One region of the Clostridium aromativorans genome, then DNA from elsewhere that is predicted to be linked to it. Evidence: riboswitches for the same ligand, from Rfam matches in the RefSeq annotation. Region 1 holds a riboswitch; each other region holds the start of a gene.
The links. A riboswitch is a leader RNA that binds a small molecule or an ion and turns the genes downstream of it on or off. The one in region 1 is predicted to bind S-adenosylmethionine.
Positions count from the first base shown of each region.

Region 2: another riboswitch for S-adenosylmethionine. It lies ahead of LN736_RS16470 (homocysteine S-methyltransferase family protein); the one in region 1 lies ahead of LN736_RS11020 (hypothetical protein).
Region 3: another riboswitch for S-adenosylmethionine. It lies ahead of LN736_RS10030 (DUF2325 domain-containing protein); the one in region 1 lies ahead of LN736_RS11020 (hypothetical protein).

Region 1 is NZ_JAJJPB010000013.1:41,587-44,876, forward strand. Features, by position in the region: gene glpT (glycerol-3-phosphate transporter) at 1-987, shown strand, start outside; SAM riboswitch class I at 1,084-1,187, shown strand; gene LN736_RS11020 (hypothetical protein) at 1,412-1,843, shown strand; gene LN736_RS11025 (DNA topoisomerase III) at 2,103-3,290, shown strand, end outside.
Region 2 is NZ_JAJJPB010000032.1:7,484-10,773, reverse strand. Features, by position in the region: gene LN736_RS16470 (homocysteine S-methyltransferase family protein) at 1-1,722, opposite strand, end outside; SAM riboswitch class I at 2,133-2,218, opposite strand; SAM riboswitch class I at 2,349-2,458, shown strand; gene LN736_RS16465 (O-acetylhomoserine aminocarboxypropyltransferase/cysteine synthase family protein) at 2,579-3,290, shown strand, end outside.
Region 3 is NZ_JAJJPB010000011.1:67,604-70,893, forward strand. Features, by position in the region: gene LN736_RS10020 (ABC transporter ATP-binding protein) at 1-647, shown strand, start outside; gene LN736_RS10025 (succinylglutamate desuccinylase/aspartoacylase family protein) at 680-1,222, shown strand; gene LN736_RS10030 (DUF2325 domain-containing protein) at 1,252-1,542, opposite strand; SAM riboswitch class I at 1,639-1,765, opposite strand; gene LN736_RS10035 (MerR family transcriptional regulator) at 1,997-3,160, shown strand; gene LN736_RS10040 (alpha/beta-type small acid-soluble spore protein) at 3,224-3,290, shown strand, end outside.

The DNA.
Region 1 (3,290 bases):
ACCTTGATGTTTATATTGATGTTATTAAATGGATGGTTTCAGGGAATGGGATGGCCTCCCTGCGGAAGGACTATGACCCATTGGTTCTCAGATAGAGAACGTGGAGTGAAAATGTCCATTTGGAACACTGCACACAATGTAGGAGGAGGTACTATAGCAGTTATAGCTATGGTAGGAGTTTCTATTTTCGGAAATTGGAAGGGCGTCTTTTACCTGCCTGCAATTATTGCAATAGTTGGGGGAATATTATTTATTATATTTGCCAGGGACATGCCTCAGTCCGTTGGCCTTCCACCTATAGAAGAGTATAAAAATGATTACCCTGATGTAAATGTAGATGACAGGGAGAGACAGATGACAGGTAAGGAGATACTGTTTAAATATGTTCTGAATAATAAATTTCTCTGGTACATTGCCATAGCAAATATATTTGTATACCTTGTAAGGTATGGAGTTATAAATTGGGTTCCCACTTATTTGAAGGAAGTGAGAAATTTTGATACTAGAAGCTCTTCCATTGCCTTTGCGCTTTTTGAATATGCGGCCATACCTGGAACAATAATAGTGGGCTGGATAAGTGATAAAGTATTTCATGGGAGACGTGCACCTATAGGAATAATATGCATGATAGGTGTAACTATAGCAGTATTTGTATATTGGAAGAGTAGTAACCCAATAGCAATTAACTGTGCTTTGGCATCTATTGGAGCGCTTATATATGGTCCTGTTATGCTTATAGGAGTAAGTGCACTGGATTTGGTACCTAAAAACGCATCGGGAACTGCGGCTGGATTTACAGGTTTATTTGGATATATGGGAGGCGAGGTCCTGGCTGAGGTAGCTATGGGAAGTATAGTGGATAAATTCAGCTGGAATGGAGGATTTATTCTTCTTATGGTATCCTGCATTTTGTCTATAATATTCTTGAGCTTTACCTGGAATGTGCATGACAGGTCAACAGATGATAAACAAACGGCAGCTTCCTAGGTGACATTATTACAAATTAATAACACAAAAATAAAAATTAGTATTGACAAAATACTTTGATAATTGTAATATATAATTGTAATAATTAAATATTGATTCTTATCAAGAGAGGTGGAGGGACTGGCCCTATGATACCCGGCAACCTGAATTTATATTATTCAATGGTGCCAATTCCAGCAGGTTAACCTGAGAGATGAGAAATGAAAGGATATAACTTCCTGTGGTTTCTCCATAGGAAGTTTTTTGACTCTATGAGTAAATTTAATATTTTAGTTGACTAACTAGAAAACTAGAGGTTAAGTTGAACTTATCCGTAAGGATTGAATTCTGCGAATAAGTAAGATTTAATCTTTTTTTAATAGCATAAAGATAAAATCAATATTATAAATATTGCGGCAAATATTAGTGGGAAAGGGGTATGAAAATGAGTGCAATATTAAATGATGCGATGAAATATATAGATCAGTCCCAGAAGGCATATTTTATAACATTGGATAAAACTGATAAAAAATATATTATAAATATAGCTGAATTTATAAATGATTGTACAGATATATATTTTATTGTAGATAAGGATATCGGGAATGTTGAAAATGATTCTATAGTCAATGTTTACTTTCAAAGTAAAATTGAGAAGTATAAGATGTTTAAGAGAATATGTGTTTCTGGAAAATTGACTAAAATAATATATTCTACTGAAATTTATAGAGTATTCAAGGCCTTAGGCGGTAAAAATAAGGGGAAATATATTCGAAATGGAAACTTAAAGAACTATACTGTGTATAAATTGAAAGTAAAATATATGAATTTGTGTGATTATGTCAAATCATCGGAAAAACTGAGAAAAATAATCTAGAACTAAAAATTTCTTATATCTTGTGTTTTAAAAAAAGCAGTGATAAGAGTCAAATTTTGTATGCAATTGTTGAAGTGAAAAAATACTATCCGTTTATAGATGGGTAGTATTTTTTTATTAGTAGTAACGGACGGGTTGCAGCCTTTTAGCTTGTAAATAACCATTATAAATATTATAATAAAATAGATAGAATAAGGGATAGTTTGGAAATGCTATCTCTAATTTTTTGAAGTTTAATCTATGATGAAAGGAAATAAGTATGAGCAAAATATTGGTATTGGCTGAAAAGCCTTCTGTAGGAAGGGATTTGGCTAGGGTACTTAGGTGTAATAGAAAAAACTCGGGCTATCTGGAGGGAGACAGATATGTAGTGACCTGGGCACTCGGGCATTTGGTAACATTGGCGGATCCGGAAGTCTACAGTGAAAAATATAAGAATTGGAACCTGGAAGACCTGCCGATGCTTCCAGAAAAATTAAAGCTGGTAGTTATAAAGCAAAGCGGAAAACAGTTTAATATAGTTAAGGCTCAGATGAATAGAAAGGATATAGGGGAAATAGTAATTGCCACGGATTCTGGAAGGGAAGGAGAACTGGTAGCCAGGTGGATAATAGAAAAGGCCAGAATAAAAAAACCTCTTAAAAGGTTATGGATATCCTCACAGACGGATAAATCCATAATAAATGGATTTAAAAATTTAAAACCTTCTTCTAAATATGATAATCTGTATAGAGCTGCACAGTGCAGGGCAGAAGCGGACTGGGTGGTAGGACTTAACATAACCCGGGCCCTCACTTGCAAATATAATGCACAGCTTACTGCAGGGAGAGTACAGTCTGCAACTCTGGCCATGATAGTTAACAGAGAAAAAGAAATAAATGATTTTAAACCTAAGGATTATTATGAAATCACTGCTAAATCCGATAAGTTTAAATTGAAATGGGTTGATAGAAAAAGCGGCAGGGCAAATATCTTTAATAAAGACAAGGCAGATGGCATTGTAAAGAAAATCAATGGTAAGATTTGTACTGTAGTTGATGTAGTGGAAAATGACAAAAGAAAATTTTCACCGGCCCTGTATGATCTAACTGAACTTCAGAGAGATGCCAACAGGATATTCAACTATTCAGCTAAAGAGACACTTTCAATAATGCAGAGACTTTATGAAAACTATAAGATATTGACTTATCCAAGAACTGATTCCAGGTATATTTCTACAGATGTGTTTGAAACTATACCTGAAAGATTGAAAGCTATTTCATTGGGAAGTTATAAAAAATTTGCAGATCGGATAATGAGTAAAAAAATAAATGCCCATAAAGGGTTTGTGGATAATGGCAAAATTGGAGATCACCATGCCATAATTCCCACGGAAGAAAGAGTGCAGCTGTCTAGATTGAGTACTGAAGAAATGAATATATACGATCTGGTTGTAAAAAGATTTTTA
Region 2 (3,290 bases), on a different contig from region 1:
CCCATATATGGATATATAATTATCTGCTTCTTTATCCAGATTCGCCAAAACTTCAAAAGCAGCTACAACATCTTTAACCCCCTGATCTTGAGTATTTATAATGGGGAGATCCAAACCAGCATCAAGCGCCATAGCAAGAAAAGTCCTATTTAATATACATCTTCTTGGAAGTCCATAAGATATATTGCTCACTCCCAATACAGTTTTTACTCCAAATTTTTCTTTTACAAGTTTTACAGCTTTTACCGTTTCCATGACTTCCCTCTGCTGTGCCGAAGCAGTAAGCGTAAGACAGTCAACTATTATATCCTTTTTATTAATTCCATAACAGGCTGCAGTTTTAATTATCTTTTCTGCAATTTTAACTCTTCCCTCCGCACTGTCTGGTATTCCTTTTTCATCTATAGTAAGTGCTATTATACATCCCCCATATTTTTTTACTATTGGGAATACTTTCTCCATGATATTTTTTCTTCCATTAACAGAATTTATTATGGGCTTTCCATTGTATACTCTAGCTCCCGCCTCCAATACACTAGGATTTGGACTATCGATATCTATAGGCAATCGCACTACCTTTTGTATAGCCTTTATAGCTTTTTCCATCATTTTAACTTCATCAATTTCAGGAAGTCCTACATTAAGTCCCAATATATGAGCTCCCTCTTCCTTTTGAGTTACAGCTTCTTTTTCTATATAGCTTACATCTCCACTTTTTAACTGTTTTTTATATATCTCTCTTCCTGTAGGGTTGATCCTTTCACCAATAATCTTTATACCTTCCCCTAAAATTACAGTATTGGTAGAAGAGCAAATTGCAGTATAGTCCTTTTCTTTTATATCAATAGGCTGTATATTTTCAAGGGCACTGACAGTAGCTTTTATAAATTCAGGATCGGTACCACAGCATCCTCCAAAAATTCTAACTCCTTTTTTCGCCATAATAGCCATATTTCTTGAAAATTCTTCTGGTGTTATATCATAGATTGTATTCTTTCCATCATACCTAGGTAATCCCGCATTAGGCTGCACCATAACAGGTATAGATGAATACTCCAATATTTCATCTACAATTCCCTGAAGTTCAGATGGTCCAAGAGAACAATTTACACCAAGTGCATCCACCCCAAGCGCTTCCAATGTAACCACCATTGTTTTGGGATCCGTACCCATAAGAGTTCTGCCGTCCTGCTGAAAAGTCATTGTACAAAACACCGGCAGAGTTGTATTTTCCTTGGCTGCAAGAATAGCTGCTTTGGTTTCATAAAGATCAGACATAGTTTCTATTAAAACCAAATCTGCTCCAGCTTTTTTACCTACAATAACCTGATTTTTAAATAATTTATATGCCGTTTCAAAGCTCAAATTACCTGCTGGCTCCATTATTTGGCCTATTGGACCCAGATCCAGAGCAACTAATTTTCCCATGCAGGCCGCCTCTTCCTTTGCAATTTTCACTCCGGCCGTAATAACATCTTCTATATTATAATTTGAAGAATTGTACTTAAGTTCATTAGCTCCGAAAGTATTGGATATTATTATATCCGCTCCTGCCTCCAGATATCCTCTATGTATTTTTTTTATTATTTCAGCATTGGTCACATTTAGGATCTCTGGAAGTTCTCCAGGTTGAAGACCTGATCTTTGAAGCATGGTTCCCATAGCTCCGTCAAAGAAAATAAATTTTTTATCAAATTTGTCCAATGGATTTCTGAATACCATTTACTCCACCCCTTTTCAAATACAACTTATACTTCTCATATATCTATAATAGACGACTAATTTCTCTTTAACATTATAGTCATAATTATAATACATTTTTTATCATTTAGACATTGATCTATTCGAAGGTCACCACACTTATCCAATTCACAATATATAAAAATCAGCCAGATTTGGTATTTGAATATAGTTGGGACTCTGAATTTTCAATTAATCATATAAAAAAACTGCCTTCCTACAAGAAAGAAAAGCAGCTTATAACTTCATAAAAAGCCAATCCTTCTTATCTTTCAGAATTAATTTCACAGCAGATTCATGTTAACTTTAGATTCTTTTAAAATCAACTATGCTGCAAATAACAAGTTCAATGCTTAAAAACTTTTTTTACATAAACAGCAAAACTTGTTTGATTCTATTCTGCAGGAATTGACACCGATACACAATTGCCGGTTGTCGGATTTCATAGGGCCTGTCCCTCAATCTCTCGTGATAAGAATATTTTAATATTAATACTTAAAATCGAAATTGTCAATTACTTAATACATAAAATTTTTTCATTTTTTTTCATTTTCCCCTTGACAAACCCCCCCATGATCTGTTATGATTTTCTCAATTAAATACGGAACTTCTTATCCAGAGCGGCTGAGGGACTGGCCCTATGATGCCCGGCAACCTGAATGATAACTTTCATTCAACGGTGCTAATTCCAGCAGGTGTATAACCTGAAAGATGAGGAGCATGAGGAAAAATCTTCTTGTATCTCATCTACAAGAAGATTTTTTATTTTGCCAAAATATATAGAAGTTTCGTCCAGAATATTTAATATATTATAAAGAAATATGAGGAGGAAGTAAAAATGAGTGAAGAGAGAAAATTAGGTTTTGAAACATTACAGGTACATGCAGGTCAAGTGCCTGATCCAACAACGGGAGCAAGGGCAGTTCCAATTTATCAGACAACATCTTTTGTATTCAAAGATGCAGATGAAGCTGCAGACTTTTTCCAGCTTAAAAAACCAGGAAACGTTTATGCAAGAATAATGAACCCCACAGAAGATGTATTTGAACAGAGGATAGCAGCTCTTGAAGGTGGAAGTGCAGGTCTTGCTACAGCATCAGGTTTGGCAGCAATATTATATTCTATATTAAACGTGGCAAATGCAGGGGACAACATAGTTTCAGCCAGCACCCTCTACGGTGGAACTTATGAATTGTTCTCAGTAACTTTAAAGAAACTTGGAATCGACGTAACATTTGTAGATCCTGATGATCCTGAAAATATCAGAAAAGCAATCAAGGACAATACAAAAGCAGTCTATGCTGAAACCATAGGAAACCCGAGAATAAATGTACTGGATATAGAAGCAGTGGCAAATATAGCCCATGAAAATAAAATACCACTTATCATAGATAATACTTTTGGTACTCCATACCTGGTAAGACCAATAGAATACGGGGCAGATGTAGTTGTTCACTCTGCAACTAAATTCATAGGTGGACATGGAACTACCATAGGTGGAGTCATAGTTGACGGTGGAAAATTTGACTGGAGAGCAAGTGGTAAATTTC
Region 3 (3,290 bases), on a different contig from region 1:
GGATGAAGGTCCGGGAAACTATAGCTGAGCCTCTTTTGAATTTTAAACTCATAGATAAGCACAGTGCCCGTAAAAAAGCGGCAGAGCTTCTTGAAGCAGTTGGCATGAGTGAAAATTTTGCAGATAGATATCCCCATCAGCTGAGCGGAGGACAGCGGCAGAGAGTGGCAATAGCAAGGGCGGTATCCTTAAAACCTGAAATTATAGTATGTGATGAAGTCACTTCAGCCCTGGATGTTTCCGTACAAAAGCAGGTTCTTTCTCTCCTCGAGGATCTGCAGAGGAAAGAAAAATTGTCCTATATTTTTATCTGTCATGATCTGGCAGTGGTAAAAAATATAAGTCATAGGGTTGTGGTTATGTATCTTGGAAAAATTGTTGAAATTATTGACAGCTGTAAACTCATTTCAAGTGCATGCCATCCTTATACAAAAGCCCTGCTGTCATCCGTGCTGTCTGTTAAAAAAGCTGATAACAGCAGAATAGAAATAATTAAAGATGAGCCGCCAAGTCCTTATTGTCTACCTCCAGGATGCAGTTTCAGCTCCAGGTGTGAAAGATGCAGTGATGTATGTTTGAAAGAAAAGCCTGAATTAAAAGTAATAGGAAAAAGTCATTTAGTGGCTTGTCACTTATTTGATAAATAATGTATAGGCTGCGTACATATTATGAAGAGTTAATGCCTTATGTATATTATGTGGGAGCAGCTGCAGCGGAAGTTGTTGAAAAATCAAAGGCCATGGCAGAAGTGGTGGATGTTCCCTGTTTGGTACGTTCTCCACATGGCAGCGGGGGTTCCTATAATTATGCAGGCTCCTGTGGTATTCCGAGTATTTTGATTGAGAGAGGATGTACAGGTGTCTGGTCAAAAGAAGAAGTGGAATTGGGAAAAGAAGATGTTAGAAATGTGCTGCGTTATCTTAAAATTCTGGAGGGAAAGATCTCTGGGAAAATCTATAAACCTGTAGATGTAGAAAATGTAATTTACAAAAATGCATCACACACGGGATGCTGGTATCCGACAAAAAGGGCAGGAGATACCTTGAAAAAAGGAGAAATATTAGGCTGGATTAAGGATTATTTTGGAAATGTACTGGAAATATGTGTTGCTGAAGCAGATGGAATTCTGCTCTATCAGGTTGTCAGTTTGTCTATTATCAGGGGTGGCCCCATGGTGGCTTACGGAGAGAATGTAGATTGTGGCCAGATAGATAAATGGTGAAAGAAACAAATATTTCGGAATAGTTATTGCTATGATGTCTTTTTCATGTAAGTATTTATGTTCTTGTTTATGCTGGACCAGGAATGTTTGCAGAACATTACTGTGATATTATTTCGTTTTGATTGTTGTTTTACTATTTCAGCCATATTATGCCCTATGTAGTCTATAAGAACCACAACTATATCCGTATTTGATGGAATTTTTATTTTTCTGTCTCCTTTTTTTCTCCCCGTAACATGTACTATTTTATTAAATCCGTTTTCCCTCAATTTGTTTTTTATTTTTTCAATTCTGTCTCCGCCTACCACTAAAATCCCCATCAGACATACCTCCAATTTTTATTTTGTAATATAAAAAAGCTATTTTCCTTTTATAAGAAAAATAGCTTTTGATAGCAGGTTATAGAATTAGTATTTTTCTTATCTTTCAAAGTGACTTAAAACAGTTTAATTCACTTTGCAGGAATTGACACCGATACATCTAAAAATTGATGCCGGTTGTCGGGTTTCAAAGGGCCAGTCCCTCCACCGCTCTTGATAAGAGAACCTTATTAAGTTATATGAGCTTTATTATACTACAATATGATTGATAATGCAAATAAATATTGAAAATAAGTCAGAACCTTTTAAAATTGAATTTTTTCAAAAAGTATTGACTCTGACTCCGCGTCATAGTGCAATATATATGTAGAGATTATTTATATCAACAAAGATTACAGCCGGCAGAGTATTAGACAATAGTGATAGTTCTAAAATCAGATTTTGAGGTGTGGAAATGAGAACAGTAAAACAGGTTTCAGATTTGACGGGAATAAGTGTGCGCGCACTGCATTACTATGATGAGATAGGATTGTTAAAACCAAGTAAAATTACAGAGGCAGGTTACAGGCTTTATGATGACAGGGCTCTTGAAGCTTTACAGCAGATCTTATTTTTTAAGGAGCTTGAATTACCTTTAAAGGAAGTAAAAAAAATCATGACAGAACCAAGCTTTGATAAAATGGAGGCACTAAAAAATCAGAAAAAACTGCTTGTTTTGAAACGCAATAGATTAAACGAATTAATTGGACTTATAAATAAAACGTTGAAGGGAGAAAGCACGATGAGTTTTAAGGAATTTGATATGACCGAATATTATAATGTGTTAGAAGAATTTAAAACAGAAAATAAGACTAAAGTAATTAGGCAGTGGGGAAGCATAGATAAATTTGATGAATTTATTGAAAAAGTTAAAACTAAGGAAAGTGAAATTGCTAAAGACGCTATAAAGCAGTATGGAAGTATAAAAAAATTCACTGAAGCTTTAAAGAAAAATTTAAATAGTGATGCTTTAACTAAAGCAGAACAGATTGATGAGTTTAAGAAAGATTGTCTTTATGACGGGAATCCTAAATTAAAAGAACTATATAAAAAACTTGTATCTGATTTAAGTAAAGATCCTTCTTCGTGGGAAATTCAACGGATTGCTGAAGAAATAACTAATACAGTTAAAAAGGATTATGAAGTTTTTAAAGCTGATATGGGAGATTATTACTGGCACAGTATGGTGCAAATTTATTTGGTATTTCCTAAATGGATAGAAGAAGTTGATAAGAAATATGGAAGCGGTGCGTCTAAATTTATAGGAAAAGCTTTGAAAATTTATTCTGAAAATAATTTGCCTAAAATAGATACATTATATAAAAAGCTTGTATCTGATTTAAGTAGAGATCCTTTTTCAAGAGAGATTCAACAAATTGTTTTTGAAATAGCAAATGAAACCAGGCAAATAAATGAAGCTTTGAAAGTAGATGAAGGAGAAAATTATTTTGGGTATATGGCAGATTTTTATTTATCAAGTCCTGAATTTATAAAAGCAACAGATAAAAGATATGGAAGCGGTGCATCAAAATTTATAGGAAAAGCCCTAAAATTTTATTCTAAAAACAAGTTGAACTAGGGTAAATTTCTATTATATATTTCATTGAAATGTACAAACTATTGTAGAGGAGATGATAATTTTATGTCCAGAAGAAATAAGATATTGGTTCCCGAAGCTAGAATTGGCATGGAGAGATTAAAAATAGAAG